Dyadobacter chenhuakuii: one gene and its partner. The protein of the gene in region 1 interacts with the protein of each later gene in a pairwise test. Links are inferred from orthologs where the notes say so. Each region holds a gene or a part of one and is shown on either strand. Other genes may lie near its edges.

Evidence for each region.
Region 2: the proteins of ligA (region 1) and leuS interact in binary tests that used the Escherichia coli proteins (3 or more experiments, as listed by UniProt). The link is inferred for Dyadobacter chenhuakuii from one-to-one orthologs.

What each region holds. Positions count from the first base shown.
Region 1 is NZ_CP098805.1:2,831,343-2,839,177, reverse strand. The notes cover bases 4,890-7,835. They hold ligA (NAD-dependent DNA ligase LigA), read left to right. Parts: upstream 4,890-5,290; coding sequence 5,291-7,381; downstream 7,382-7,835. Other genes in these bases: dapA (4-hydroxy-tetrahydrodipicolinate synthase), read left to right, coding at 7,444-7,835; NFI80_RS11740 (Uma2 family endonuclease), read right to left, coding at 4,890-5,093. In the rest of the region: NFI80_RS11760 (glycosyltransferase family 39 protein), read right to left, coding at 1-393; NFI80_RS11755 (OmpA family protein), read right to left, coding at 506-2,560; NFI80_RS11750 (apiosidase-like domain-containing protein), read right to left, coding at 2,557-3,840; rpe (ribulose-phosphate 3-epimerase), read right to left, coding at 3,896-4,543; more of NFI80_RS11740, read right to left, coding at 4,572-4,889. UniProt on the Escherichia coli protein: DNA ligase that catalyzes the formation of phosphodiester linkages between 5'-phosphoryl and 3'-hydroxyl groups in double-stranded DNA using NAD as a coenzyme and as the energy source for the reaction.
Region 2 is NZ_CP098805.1:5,781,629-5,789,870, forward strand. What follows is about bases 1,680-5,032. They hold leuS (leucine--tRNA ligase), read left to right. Parts: upstream 1,680-2,024; coding sequence 2,025-4,832; downstream 4,833-5,032. Other genes in these bases: NFI80_RS24290 (porin family protein), read right to left, coding at 1,680-1,772; NFI80_RS24300 (T9SS type A sorting domain-containing protein), read right to left, coding at 4,918-5,032. Outside these bases: NFI80_RS24285 (helix-turn-helix domain-containing protein), read right to left, coding at 1-940; more of NFI80_RS24290, read right to left, coding at 1,104-1,679; more of NFI80_RS24300, read right to left, coding at 5,033-5,298; NFI80_RS24305 (glycoside hydrolase family 25 protein), read left to right, coding at 5,457-6,266; NFI80_RS24310 (agmatine deiminase family protein), read right to left, coding at 6,426-7,487; NFI80_RS24315 (Hint domain-containing protein), read right to left, coding at 7,620-8,207; NFI80_RS24320 (AEC family transporter), read right to left, coding at 8,230-8,242.

The DNA of each region.
Region 1 (7,835 bases):
CAGCAGATAATAGAAAGGGCTGTTTCCAATATCACTCCGGTTATTGGCTTCGTAATAATCTTCTATTGTTTTGGGTGCCCAAAACTCGGCGGGTGTAAATGCACGCGGGGCATAATTTTCGTTGTAAGTAAATGAGCGTAAGACTCTTGGCGGCCTGAGGCTGAATTCAGGTGTTTTCCAGAACTGCGAATCCGATAATGTCAGCTTAGAAAAAACTTCCTTTTGGTTGGCACCTTCCAACACAACACCCTGGCTGATCACCATTGTGCTTCTCTCATCGAAGAAAATACTGTAACGATCCAGATTGTGAAGCCTGAGCGCAGTTCCCGCAATTAAAATGACAGCGAAAATGAGCCAGGTTTTCAGAGTTTCGTTCGTACGGTTTGAAGACATTTAAGAAAGTTGATGTGCGCTAAAATTTCTGTATCGTTCTATTTTGCCCAAAAATTGGGAAACAGACCGAGTTGCCGCGAAATTAAGCAAAATTCCCTTTATAGGATATTTTTTAGATTTTAAGAATTGTAAACTCCACGCGCCGGTTCTTCTGGCGGGTCTGTTCAGTGAGGTTGCTGGCAATGGGTTTGGCTGGTCCCCAGGCCTTTGTCTGGATCCTTTTGCCGTCTACTCCTTTTGATAAAAGATATTTTTTGACCTGTTGCACACGGTCTTCCGCCAGCTTCACATTTTTTTGGACTTCGCCCTGATTGTCTGTATGTCCTTCCAGCAAAATTTCCATTGCCGGATAACTTGTCATAGCCGAAACAATCCTGTCCAGCTCCGGGTAAGACGACCGGATCACTTCGGCGCTGCTCTGCGCAAACATGGTGCTGCTAAGCCTGATCCGCTGCCCCGCTTTGATCGGTTGCAGATAAAGGTCTTTCCGGATGTTACGTAATGTGGTGTCTTTGGATAAATCAATTTCCTCAGTAAAAGGGAAATAGCCGTTTTCAGAGGCCGTAATGCGGTAAATTTCTTTCAGCGGCAAAATAAGCCGGTACTCGCCGGTTTCCGGGTCAAATGTTGCTTTTGTGAAAACATCATTGTTTTTCTTGATCTGTGCGATGAGGTCGGAACGCACAGCCTTGTTTGTTTCTGCTTCCAGGATGGTCCCGGAAATGATGGCCACCGGATCCGGGCGTGTCTCGGGAGTAAGCCTTACACGAAAAATATCTTCCTGCCCCGAAACCTTTTCGCTGGCACTGAAATAGGCATAATCACCCGTTGCAGGAACATTAAAATAAGCATCCCAAAGCGAAGTATTAATCACCGGGCCAAGGTTTTCAGGTTTCGACCAATTGACCCAGGTGTCGTCCAGCCGGCGGGTGAGGAACAAATCACCGGCTCCGTAGCCGCTGTGTCCGTGTGAGGAAAAATATAATGTTTTGTTGTCCAATGCCAAAAACGGAGTTCCTTCATAATCGGCCGTATTGATCACATTTCCAAGATGCAGCGGCTCCGACCAGCTGTCGCTCGATTGCAGAAAGGAAACATACAAGTCCTTTTTTCCTTCCGTATCGCTGCGCTCAACCGAGATGATCATCACATTACCATACGGCGAAACCGTGGTTTCCATGCTTTCGACCTGTTTGATCTTATTATTGCCCGTAATGCTTTCCCTGAGGTTGTTGATTTTGTATTCTTTGGGAAAAGTCCAGCCCGTCTTCGTCTGAAAACAGCGCGACAATCCTAACTCCATGGAGCCGTCCGGCCGGTAAACATTGATAACATAAATGGTTTTGCCGTCTGCCGAAATGCTTGTTATAGCATTATCAGCAGCATTATTGATCGGCGGGCCCATATTCACCGCTGCGCCCCAGACATTTTTTTCATTTAGTTTGGAATACCAGATATCCTGTGTTTCTGACGTGCCTACATTGCCCAGAAAATTGCCTCTCGTGAAATAAAGCGTTTTGCCATCGGGGGCAATAATAGGCGCAACTTCCTGGCCCTGACTGTTGATCGCCGCTCCCATGTTTTCACGTTTGGTTTTCAAAAGCGGCCCTTTTGCAATGTTAATGACAGCTTCAATGGGCGTCGTGTCGTCGGAAATGCCTATTGCATCGATTTGATTCGCTCCCGAAACTTTCGAAGGTTGCATCACAATCTTGATCGCATTGGCCAGGATATTCTGTTGTTTTGGAAAGATCCTGAACATTCTGCCTTTGACATTGAGCTGTGCTGCGGGTGTGTCGGAAATAAGAAATTCCTTCCCAGACTCATCATAGGCATACACCCGGGCAATGGCGCCCGGATTGAAATTTTCTGCGATAGCAACCTGTTTCAGGGAAATTGTTTTTTCAAAACCGACCTTAATCCACTCTTCATTCCGGCCATCCGGATCGGCGGGCATCCAGGCGCACGGACTATTCCCGAAATCAGGAAGCTTGTTAGGAATGCCGAGAATTTGTTTTGCGCGGAAGGCGTGCCCGTACTGCGCGGGCCGGTTTTCGGAAGAATAGCCCAGCACTTTATTAGCCCACAAAATCTGCTGACCGTATCCTTTATTTATAACAACTGCCGAAAGCAGCAGAAAAACGTTGAAGAGTAAGGTTTTATTCATTTTTTTGCTCCTATTAAGAGAATCCAATCCCAGCCCGGCTGTGAATCGGGTGGCTGAACAACCGCTTCCGGCGCAGCCCTAAACTCACCTCCTGACCATCTTTTTCCCGTGCGCGGACTATACCAGACGGCTCCAAAGTCCGTCCCGTTGAGATAATTGAGGTTAAGCCGCACCGGACGCGATTCGGGCAAGTATAACATGGACATTTTCTTATTGGATAAAGAAACTATGCCTATGTCAGCCTTATCGGTTGAATCGGGAAGCAGTTCTGAGATGTTTTCGGGTTGCATATATTCCCAGGGAATGCCTTTCAGGATTTTGACGAGTTCATGAATGTATTCCGCGCCGTCTTTATCGATGTTAACTTTCCATGTCGGGTTGAAATTTTTGATCGTGCTCATATGGCAAAAGCCCGCAGCAGCACTCATGATGGACTGGTAAGCCTGATTTCTGATCAAGACAGACTGATCCGTTATTTCTTTGGGGAACTCCGAATTGGCGATTAAAAATGGCCTTAATGCAACTTCGGCTGAGTTTTTTTGCCAGTTGGCCAGCGCCGCATACTCAGCGGGCGTCACCGTAGAATCCGGAATAATGAATTTTAGGTCTGATCTGACTTTTGAGCTGTCGTTCACACTCGAAGGCGAGCAAGTGCTCAGCGACGCTAGGATCTGACCTTCGGAAACGGAACGGATTCCGTCCGCAATAGCCTCAAACTGAGCGGCTGTCTGATATTCTTCCTCACTCACAATCCAGATCACATTGCTGTACTTGGCAAAATGCTTACCGACATAGGCACCGTAATATTTCCAAACCGTTGGATTTTGCGCATCGAAAATCGCATTCCAGCTTTTGCGGGAAACCACAATGCCCACGACAAGGTTACGCTCTTTTGCTGCGGCAATAATCTTGTCAAAATAGTCGAAATAGGGCTTATTGGGTTTTGAAATATCGTTATCCTGAAATGGAAGGGTCTTATTAAAATTCCGCTGATTGGGAAGTGCGGGCAAAAGCTGAACCAGGAATGTATTGAATGACTGAGACTTGCGCGCATCCATATAATGAATCGCATCGGTATAGCTCAGCTTACGCAGCATTTGCCAGGCCACATCGGCCACCATCAGGAACGGAACGCCATTATTATCGGTGATGTGGCGGCCATTCGGGCTGATTTTCAAAGGAAATTTAGCGACAGCCAGCTCCGGCCTTTGGGAGACATTAATAGCTGCCAGGCCGGACGCCGCGAAAATGCTGAAAATGAAGTATCTGAGCCACTTCATAGTCCTGGTCGGGAAAAATCTTTTAACATATCGGGGTGTTTCGGAACCTTGAAAATCAGCTGGTTTTCAGGTCGGTAATGGTTTTCAGCGGATCGTCCGAACTGAAAACAAAGCTTCCTGCAACCAGAATGTTCACGCCTTCTTTTACAAGCAAAGGCGCATTGTCAAGATTAACGCCGCCATCCACCTCAATCTTGAATGTGTAGCCAAATTTTTCTTTCAAAGCCTGTAATCTGGCAATTTTCTGATACGTGTTTTGTATAAATTTCTGCCCGCCGAAACCTGGATTTACGGACATAATTAGCACCAGCGAAACATCCCCCAGGATCTCCGAAAGCACTTCCACCGGCGTATGCGGGTTCAATGCAACGCCGGGCAACGCACCCACTTCCTTAATGTGCTGGATAGTCCGGTGCAAATGCGGACAGGCTTCGTAATGTACGGTCAGTATAGATGCGCCTGCTTTTGCAAATGCTTCCAGATAACGATCCGGCTGCTCGATCATTAAATGCACGTCCAATGGCTTTGTGGCATGCTTGTGAACGGCTTCACAAACGGGCATTCCAAAAGAAATATTCGGCACAAACATGCCGTCCATAATATCAACGTGTATATAATCTGCCTGGCTCACGTTCAGCATTTCTACGTCCCGTTGTAAATTCGCAAAGTCAGCAGCAAGTATCGAAGGAGCAATTTCCGCCATGAATTTTAAATCTTAGTTCAGGCCGAAATTAGAATATAATGTTCAACTTGAACGCCAAATCGCAAAATAATGGTGAGCTAACCACATCATTTTCGCCAAACGAAGCGTACATTTCATATCGGCCATTATTTAACACATAAATTTCCAAAACCCGCTTCTCCGGTTTCAAAAGCCAATATTCCTGCACGCCATAGCGCTCATAAATTTCTTTCTTAACAACCGTATCCATTTTAATGGTGCTTTTTGATACGATTTCGACTACCATATCCGGCACACCACGGATCCAGTCCTGGACAATGTCTTCTTTTTCTTTTGAAACAAAAATAAGATCCGGTTGCAGGCGATTGTAATCTTCTTCAAAAATAACATCGAACGGAGCATTCCAGATAGCACCCAAATCCCACTCTCTGACATAATTTTCAAGAGTCCATTGCAAATTCCGGGACGCATTCTGATGAGGCTTTTGTGGGCTAGGAGACATGATTTCCTCCCCGTTTATGATCTGTGAGAGATCCCAGTCCTGCCAGATGATTGTTTCTGTGCTTTTCATGTGCATAGCGAGTTTTTAGGAAAATTAATGAATTTTTGAAATGATTCATACGAGTTTGTGTATCAAAGAAAGACAAGTGTTTGATTTGTTTTTCCATTGATACGCGGTTTTCAAAAAAAGTAACGAAGGGCTGCACTATTTGAAATCGGCGCGAACGCTTCTTAAATTTGAGCACTATCTGTTTTAGCCGCCTTACCATGAACCCAGCACAACAAATCCAGGAGCTTGTAGACCAATTGCAGCATTTGAATTACCGTTATTACCAGGACAATGTTTCTGAGGTTTCGGATTTTGAATTCGATCAGTTGCTGAAACAGTTAAAGGCGCTTGAAGATCAATACCCTGAACTGCGGCAGGAAGATTCTCCAACGCTGCGGGTCGGTGGGACGATTACCAAGAATTTCAACACAGTTTACCATCGTTATCCGATGCTTTCGCTGGATAACACCTATAACGAGCAGGAACTAAGGAATTTCGATGACCGCGTGCGCCGAGGATTGGATGGGGAGCCGTATGAATACATTTGTGAGCTCAAATTTGACGGGATTTCACTGAGTTTTACTTACGAAAATGGCGTGCTCGTGCGTGGGGTGACGCGCGGCGACGGCACGCGCGGGGATGAGATCACCAATAATGTAAAGACCATCCGTTCGCTGCCATTAAGGGTAAAAGCTGAGAATGTTCCGCCTGTTTTTGAAATTCGCGGCGAAGGTTTTATGCCCATTACGTCCTTCCAAAAGCTGAATGAGGAAATGGACACATTGGGTGAAAATCAATATGCCAACCCCCGGAATGCGGCGTCGGGATCATTCAAGTTACAGGATTCTGCGGAAACGGCACGGCGCGGACTGGATTGCTATCTCTATTCTTTTCTTACTGACACAGAATTTTTCAAAAGCCACGAAGAAAGCTTGCTGGGGCTTAAATCCTGGGGTTTTAATGTTTCGCCGGGCTGGAGAAAAGTGCAGACCATTGATGAGGTTTTAGAATTTATTCATGAATGGGAGGAAAAACGACTGACTCTTCCGCTCGCAACGGACGGAATTGTAGTCAAAATCAACTCTTTTGAACAGCAGCGCGAACTCGGTTTTACGGCTAAAAGCCCACGCTGGGCCATTTCATTTAAATACAAAGCTGAAAATAAACCCGCCGTCCTGCGCATCGTGACTTATCAGGTCGGGCGGACGGGAGCCGTGACGCCGGTGGCGAACCTGTGCGACATTACCGAACGCGCATTGCCTTACAGCAAAGTGAAAGGCGTTCATCTTTCAGGGACGCGCGTGAAGCGGGCTACATTGCACAATGCCAATGAAGTGCTGCGGCTGGGACTGGAAATCGGGGACACAGTTTTTGTCGAAAAAAGTGGTGAGATCATTCCGAAAATAACAGGCGTAGATATTTCACAACGCGAAAAATTCCCAACTGAACCTTTAATTTTTCCCACACATTGCCCCGAATGCGGCTCCGAATTACAGCGCAATGAAGGTGAAGTCGCCTTTTTCTGTCCCAATGACAGCCATTGCCCACCGCAACTGAAGGGCCGGATCGAGCATTTTATTCACCGGAAAGCAATGAACATTGAAAGTCTGGGCGAAGGGAAAATAGAACTGCTCTTCGATCTCGGCCTTGTGCGGACACCTGCTGATCTTTACGACCTGACTAATGAAACGCTTCTCGGCCTCGAAAAGAACATTCTTAATGAAGAAACGGGCAAGGTGAAGAAGATCAGCTTCCGCGAAAAAACGGTTGAGAACATTCTGAATGGTATAAATCTATCCAAAACGGTTCCTTTTAAAAATGTGCTTTTTGCATTGGGAATCAGGTTTGTGGGGGCGACGGTGGCTGAGAAACTGGCCGCTTATTTCAAATCCATGAATGCGTTGCGATTGGCCACTTACGACCAGCTCATTGCCGTCCCGGAAATTGGCGGAAGGATCGCGGAGAGCATTGCTTCCTATTTCAGCGTGCCCGAAAACCAGCAATTGGTGGCACGCTTGCAGGCTGCGGGCATCCAGATGGAAAGTGACGAAAAGCCTGTTGAACTCGAAAGCGACATGCTGGAAGGCAAAACCTTTGTGATATCCGGCGTTTTCGAGAATTTTGAAAGGGACGATCTCAAATTGAAAATCGAGGTCAATGGCGGCCGGGTCCTAAGCGGCGTTTCGGGTAAGCTCAATTACTTGCTTGCAGGCGATAATATGGGGCCTGCCAAGCTCGAAAAGGCGCGCAAATTGGGCGTTACCATTCTCAGCGAGGAAGAATTTTTAGCGATGATCGAGAATAAGTGATGAAAAATGGCTCAGAAAGCTAACTTTGTGTTTTAAATTTCAACCAATTATATAAGTAAATAATGCCATTGGACCAACGTTTCAAAGGGGTAGGAGCGGCGCTGATTACACCTTTTGATGAGCAGAATGCAATTGATTACCCGGGTTTGAAAAGACTGATCGACCTGGTAACAGAAGGCGGATCGGATTACCTTGTGGTGCAGGGGACAACCGGCGAATCGCCTACGGTAAATTCCCGCGAAAAGCGTGAGATCCTGGCATTTACAATTAAAAATAACTCCAAATCGCTTCCTATTGTCTACGGATTGGGCGGCAACGATACGCAATCCGTGCTGGATTGCATTAAGGAAACGGATTTTACAGGCGTGGACGCCATTCTTTCGGTTTGTCCCTATTATAATAAACCCACGCAGGAAGGCATAATCGCCCATTTTACGGCCATAGCAGACGCCTC
Region 2 (8,242 bases), 3.0 Mb from region 1 along the record:
CCGGCGTGGTGTTGAACCGGTGAATGAGGTCAATAAGCTGCTGCGGCTGCCACCTTTTTTGTTCAAAAACCGCTGCCACTGCGGGCACAAGCAAGCTTCTCTTGATGATGATCGCGCTTGAAAAGTAGGATGCTTTGAAGTTATTCAGCAATTGTTCAAACGATTCCGCTTCCACCAATGCCGTGGTATGCAACCTGTTTTTCAGATTTAAATACAAATAACCGATCTCCCGGCCGAAAATAAACGCCCGCTGCACGGAGGTAAGATGATTATTGATCAGCAAGCGATTGCCGTTTGGATTTGTGATCGTCAGGGAACGAACGCTGGCAAACTCAGGATTGGCTTTTTCATTAATATTTTCAATCGAATAATTGAAGCGCGATTTCAGGATTTCGGCCAAATCATTTTCATTCAGGATTTGCTCTTGATCAACATTGTTTTCAGTTAAAAAACGTTCTGCTTCCAGCTCAATGTCTTCAAAATAATTGTCGTGCATTTCCTGGTAAGTCCGCAATGCCGAGAAATAGAATTTCTCAATTGACATATTATAATTCCGCGCAATCTCGATCAGCGTGCCTACGAATGCGCTGATTTTGGCCGGGGCATCGGAAAGAATTTCAAGCAGGTTAGCGGGATCAATGCCGAAAAGTTCGAGCGGGAGCTCTGTGAGCACATTAGAGCTCAGGAGGTCCGAAATGGGTTCTAGGCGTTTGGTGAGTTTGAGGGAAACGAGCGTGTCATAGTCCACATCCATGGCAGACGCCAGGGCAATGATCTTGTCGGACTTCGGGTATTTCTTGCCTTTTTCAATTTCGTTAATGTATGAAATCGACAGTCCTGATTTTTGAGACAGCTCATTGAGTGACAATCCCTTATCCAGTCGGAGCTGTTTGAGCTTCAACCCGAAAACCAACCTTACATTATCTGTATTTATTGCCACTGCGCTGATAGAATCGGCCTGTAATGTACGATTTCGTTTACAGGCAATTTAATTAAAGAAATGTAAAAGTAGAAATAGCTGCAAGATTCAGTGGTAATATATCAAAACAAAAACGGGACACATCGTAGCGACGGTCCCGTTTGTTATGCTTTATTGTTTTGGATCAGAAAATTGCAAAGCCAAGCGTTGCCTGGAACAAATTGCTCTTTTTACCAAATTGCGAAGCAGTGGTTGCATTGTCAAATTCAACTTTCACGATATCTGTGAAATTTCCTTCGTAACGCACATCCAAACTTAATCTGCCAAAATCAAATCCTACACCGGCTTGATAACCATAAGCTAGCCTGTTCTTGAATTCAGCCGAGTTTTCGCCTGTGATCACATCAAATGAATCGCCGATTTTACCATTATTGGATAATCTCAGAGAAGCCATCGGGCCAACATTGATGCGGAAGAACTTTGCCACTCTCACACCAAACAAAATAGGCACATCCAGGTTGGAAAAACGAACATCAACCTTCCCATTTGAATCCTGCACACCGTCTTCATATACATTAAAGCGGCCACCTTTTTGTGATAGCAAAATCTCAGGCTGGATATAAAATGATTTACCAAAACGGAAAAATACACCTCCCACAAAACCCAGTGAACGGTTGTCGTTGTCTTTGAAATTGAATGGATTATTGCCCGAAGCCAGTGTCAGGTCATTGCTTCCATTGATGTTCGATAGATTAGCTCCTGCCTTAACACCGAATCTGAAAGCCGGGTCGTATTGAGCTGTCGCCGCGTAGCTTATCGTCATCAAGCACAGCGCAATCATAAAATTTTTCATGTTGATTTCTGGTTAGTAGATATAATTGACTTAATAAAAAATCTTAAAAACCTGTGCCCGGAACCCTGATTTGAAATTTCACCTGAAATGGGCATTAGTTTCTACAAGAGCCGGATCAGCGGGCAGTCGGCAACCTAATGTGGTACGGTGTAAACCTTATTACAATCAAAAACGCTATTTTTGCGCTCAGTTTGGAAATTTGGCAAGGCAGAAAGTCAGCCTCTATCGTAATAAGGAAATACAGAGACAGTTATGAGTGATTACAGTCATCGGGAAATAGAACAAAAGTGGCAGCAATATTGGGAGAGCCACGGCACATTTCAGGTTGAAAACCAATCGGAGCTTCCCAAATATTATGTTTTGGATATGTTCCCTTATCCTTCCGGAGCCGGATTGCACGTGGGGCATCCGCTGGGATACATTGCGTCGGATATTTATTCCCGTTATAAAAGGCTGAAAGGCTTTAATGTGCTGCACCCGATGGGATTCGACAGCTTTGGCCTTCCGGCCGAGCAATATGCGATCCAAACGGGCCAGCATCCCGCCATAACAACGGAGCAGAACATTACGCGATACATTGAGCAGTTAAAAAATCTGGGTTTCAGCTACGACTGGAAACGTGAAGTGCGCACTTCCGAACCTGATTATTACAAATGGACGCAATGGATCTTCACCGAGCTTTTCAAAAGCTGGTATAACAACGATTCTGGTAAGGCAGAGCCGATCGGGTCATTGATCTCTATTTTTGAAAAAAGTGGAAATAAAGGCGTTAATGCGACTTGCGATGAGGATACGTCCATTTTTACAGCCGAAGAATGGAATAGCTGGTCAGAAGAAGATCAGTATAAACTGACATTAAAATACCGGCTTACCTATGTTGCGGATGCGACGGTAAACTGGTGTGCAGGACTTGGTTCGGTGCTTTCCAATGATGAAGTAAAAGACGGCGTTTCGGAAAGAGGCGGATTTCCTGTGGTTCAGAAACTAATGCGTCAGTGGATGATGCGCATTACTGCCTATGCACAACGGCTAATCGACGGTTTGGACACGGTTGACTGGACCGAATCGCTGAAAGAGCAGCAGCGCAACTGGATCGGAAGGTCGGTAGGAGCACTTGTGAAATTCGGCATCGATGGCCATGAGCAGAATATTGAAGTTTTCACCACCCGCGTTGACACCATTTACGGCGTTACGTTCATGGTGCTCGCGCCTGAGCACGAGCTTGTTGATATCATTACTACGCCCGGGCAGCGCGGTGACATTGATGCATACATTGCCACGACTAAAAAGAAGTCGGAGCGTGATAGAATGTCTGACGTGAAGACGGTTTCCGGTGCATTCACAGGCGCTTATGCATTAAATCCTTTTAATGATGAAAAAATCCCTGTTTATATAGCCGATTACGTGCTGGCAGGTTACGGAACGGGCGCTGTCATGGCAGTTCCATCCGGCGACCAGCGCGACTGGAATTTTGCACAGCACTTCAATTTGCCGATCATTCCGATTCTGGATTCGCAAAAAGAAATTGAAACGCAGGCAGATTCAACCAAGGAAGGACATTATATCAATTCGGGCATCATTAATGGCCTTACTTTTCACGAAGCCAACAAAGTTTTGATCAACTGGCTTGAAGAAAAAGGAGTTGGAAAAGGGAAGATCAATTATCGTCTGCGCGACGCGGTTTTCAGCCGTCAGCGTTATTGGGGCGAGCCTGTGCCTGTTTTTTATAAAAATGACAGCACCGGACAGCCGCTTCCATACTTATTAGAAAATGGCGAATTGCCACTGAACCTGCCGGAAGTTGACAAATATCTGCCAACAGAGAACGGCGAGCCGCCTTTGGGCCGCGCACAGGATTGGGCGCATGGTTCGGGCAGTGGTTACGAACTAAGCACCATGCCGGGCTGGGCGGGAAGCAGCTGGTATTGGTATCGCTATATGGATCCCAAAAACCAGGAGGAATTCGCTTCCAAAGAAGCCATCGATTACTGGCGCGATGTGGATCTGTACATTGGCGGCACCGAGCATGCAACCGGACATTTGCTATACAGCCGTTTTTGGAACAAATTCATGAAAGACCGTGGGTTTGTGCCTGAGGAAGAGCCGTTTAAAAAGCTGATCAATCAGGGAATGATCCAGGGACGCAGCAACTTTGTGTATCGGGTAAAAGGCGATGATTACAGCAGCCCCGTTTTTGTAAGCGCAGGTTTACGTTCGGAATATGAGGTTTCGGCGCTGCATGTGGATGTCAATATCGTGGAAAATGATGTTTTGGATGTTGAAAAATTCAAAGCAACACGCAAAGATATTGTGGGTGAAAATCCAACATTCATCCTGGAAGATGGCAAATATGTGTGTGGCGTGGAAGTGGAGAAAATGTCCAAATCCAAGTTTAATGTCGTGAATCCCGATGACATTGTGGAGCGTTATGGCGCGGACACATTGCGTTTGTATGAAATGTTTTTAGGCCCATTGGAGCAGGCTAAGCCGTGGAATACCAATGGAATAGACGGGACTTATCGCTTTATCCGCAAGCTTTGGCGATTGTTCTATAATGATGCAGGACAGTGGATGGTAAAGGACATTCCGGCCAAACCGGAAGAGCTGAAAATCCTGCATAAGACGATCAAGAAAATCGAAGAGGATATTGAAAACTTCTCGTTCAACACTGCCGTGAGTGCTTTTATGGTTTGTGTCAATGAATTGGGAGCGATTAAATGTCAGAGCAAAGCAGTTTTGCAGGAGCTTGTCGTTTTACTTTCTCCTTATGCGCCGCACATTAGTGAAGAATTGTGGGATCTGCTTGGCAATGAGAAGGGAATGGTTTCAAAAGCAGCATTTCCGAAATGGGAATTGCAGCACGTTACCGACTCTGTGTTCGAGTATCCGATCCAGATCAATGGTAAAGTGAGGGCTTCACTTACATTCGCATTGGACACGCCCGTCTCCGATATTGAGCGGGAGGTTTTGGCAGACGAAACGGTTCAGCGCTGGATGGAAGGCAAGGCTCCGAAGAAAGTGATCGTGGTTCCAAAGCGGATTGTGAATGTTGTGATTTAATATTCAGATTTATAAATGCGAAAGGGCCGCTGTTGTGAAACAGCGACCCTTTCTTTTATTTTTCTGGCTAAATTTTTCTTTGTGCTTAACGAAGGCTGATCGAGCGTTGAATGTGTGGCTCGCTCACTGAAATGGTTTTGGTTACCTTTTCGCCGTCGCTGAAAATTTCAATGTTGTAGTCTCCGGCAGGCAGGTCGTTTAAATCATATACTTTTCTGATTTTGTCAATTTTTTTACCCAATTGCTCGCGGTAGATGGTTTTTCCTTTTTTGTCCGTCACCAGAATGATTGCGTTTGCGTCATTGTATTTATCAACGCTTACGAACAGCTTGTGATTTTTGGCAACAAATATGCCTGTTCCAAATCCGGTAACTTTTTTGGTCTCCTTATCCTCTGCAAAAGAACTGAAAGCGAAGGAAGCGGTGAAAGCAATGGCTAATACGAAGGTTCTGATTGAAGTTTTCATGGCTAATAGAATTTAAAGTTTGGCTCTTGTTGTCCCGTTTGAACATGACAAACATACGGCGATGACAGGTACTATGCATAGCATAGTACATGAGTGGTTGAATAGGAAAGTGAGCGGTAGGATAGGTCAAACAACGATCTTTTGTACTTTTGCGGCTTATGGCGAAAAGGAAAGTTAAGGCTTCGGCGGCCAAAGTGAATTATTTGAAACCGTTGCCTGCTAAGGGCTGGGCGATTATTGCCGGGGTGATTATTCTGATTGGCGCGCTCATCTGGTGGAAAGATAAGAAGGATGTTAATCAATGGGAGTTCGTCGCCAAGTTTGGGATCAAGCTGCCGCTCCGCTACGCCATTCATGGCATCGATGTGTCACACCACAATGCAAAGATCAATTGGGATAAGCTGAAAAAAACGCGTTCTGAAAATGTAGGGATTGATTTCGTATACATCAAGGCCACGGAAGGCGCCACGCATCTAGACCGGCAATTCAAGCGCAACTGGGCCGAAGCAAAACGCGTAGGGATGCGCCGGGGCGCTTATCATTTCTATAATCCAAGGGTAATGTCAGACCGGCAGGTCCAGAACTTCATCGGGCAGGTGCGGATGGAGCCGGGCGATCTCCCGCCTGTCCTGGACCTGGAAACACACGCCCGAAAGCCGGACGATATCATCATTAAAGGTGTAAAAAACTGGCTGCAACAAATTGAAGCGCATTATGGCGTAAAGCCTATCATTTACGTCAATGAATATTTTTACAAAAAATACATTGCCGGAAACTTCGATGATTATCCGCTCTGGCTGGCCGGTTATTCCCGCACGCACCTGGACGACCTCGCCGCAGACGCGCACGTGCTCTTCTGGCAGCACAGCGAAAAAGGCTGGGCCGATGGGATCCGAGGTTTTGTGGATTATAATGTGTTCCTGCACGAGCCTGAGGAGTGGGCGGATCTGGCGAATGCTTCGCCGTGACTTCTTTCCCAGATTGAAATCTGGGGATAGGGATGAGTCGCCGCTGACGCGGCTGGGCGACTCCGTGATGAGCCGCGTCAGCGGCGGCCGGGTTTGTAACCTTGGACTTTAGTCCGAGGAGAGGAGCGCCCCTTCGGCTCCGCTCAGGGTGACAAGTTGCTAGTTTAACAGCGGCTCCTGCTGGCTTAGACAGTGGAAGCTTCCTTGTCCCCAGATGATCTCAGTGGCTTCAAGCGGGATGATCTTTCGCTCGGGAAATGCTTTTTCCAGAATATCTATGGCAATCTGATCGTTGGGATTGTTGAAAACCGGGGTGATAACGCCGGCATTGCAGATCAGGAAGTTGGCATAGGAACCAGGCGTCCGGAAACCGTCGATGATGACGGCTTTGGGCATTGGGATTTCGATGATATTCAGTTGCTTACCATTCAACAAGCGCATGTTTTTCAGCATTTGCAGATTGGTTTGCAGTATTTCGAAGTTCTCATCATTGGGATCATGCTCAACGCAGGCAATGACGGTGTCTTCATTGATGAAACGCGTGGTGTCGTCAATGTGCCCGTCGGTGTCGTCGCCTACAATGCCGCCTTCGACCCACAGAATCTGATGGACGCCGTAATATTGGCACAACGTTTCCTCGATCTGGCTTTGATTCAAGTGCGGATTTCTATTCAGGTTTAGTAAGCACGATTTACTCGTCAGCAAACTTCCTGCCCCGTTAAATTCCACGGCGCCGCCTTCCATAACGATGCCGGGATTGAAAACAGGCAGATTTAAATATTCAGCGACAGCTTTCGGCGTGCGGTTATCATCATCATAGGGCGGATATTTGCCTCCCCATGCATTATGTCCCCAGTCCACGATCGCCTTCTGTTTTGTTTGCTCATTGATGACGAATGATGGCCCGTGATCCCGGCACCATGCATCATTGGTGGGTTTTATTACAAATTCAATTTTAGAAAGGTCAACATCGGTCCGGTCCAACTCTTTGTAAATGAAAGCTTTCAGGTTTTCGTCATTGGCAATGATCCCCACCTTTTCACCCTGGCTGATGGCCTTGATAAACGCCAGATATTGCGGACGCATCTTAGCAAGCCTTTCACCCTGCCAGGAAGCTTCATTATGCGGAAATGTAAGCCAGGTGGCGCGGTGTGGAAACCATTCGGCTGGAAATGTAAAACCAAGTTCCCCTGGCGTCGATGAAGTGTTTATATCAGGCACAATAATATGAAGTCATTTTAGAGTGCAAAGGTCGGAAAGGTTTTGGTGACTGGCAATTGCAAAGCGATAATGTATAACAAAAAGCGGGACGCAGTTGCCTGCATCCCGCTCAGATCATTGAGTAAATAAACGTTACTGTGCAACCATTACATTGTCTACCAGGTACGTGCCGTCTTCTGTTTCCAGGTTATACGCCTTTGAGACAATGCGCGCATTTTGCTTTACAGCACCCACTTTCCAGGATGATACAATGCCTGTGGAAGGCTCGTAATGGTAAAGGATGTCATTCTTGCTAAGTTGTTTTAACCGCTTCTTTCCTTTGCTGGTCTGAACGCGGTGGTTAGGCGTTGCTTCCAGCAGCAGGGCGGGGATCATTTTAGGATCATAGTTGGCAATTCCTTCGGCAGGGCGCAGGTAAATGGCCGTTAACGAAAAGTCAGGTTTGTTATACACATCAATCTGCCGCACCTGCGTAGCCATGCTTTTGCCTCCCTTGCAGGTTTTAACATGCTCACCCACCTTTACATCTGCAATCGATTTCACACTTCCGTCCGCCATTGTAACCGGCGCATTGTCCGAAAAGTATTTATGTCTTTTGCTCTTTTTGGATACTTTAATCGTCACTTCTGACTTTACATTGTCAGCGGTTGTCATATTGGTTTGGGCAACCAGGTTCAATGATAAGATGGCAAGGACAGACGTAATGACGAACTTATGCATAAATGTAAGTTTCAATTGAAAATCAGGCTTTGGAA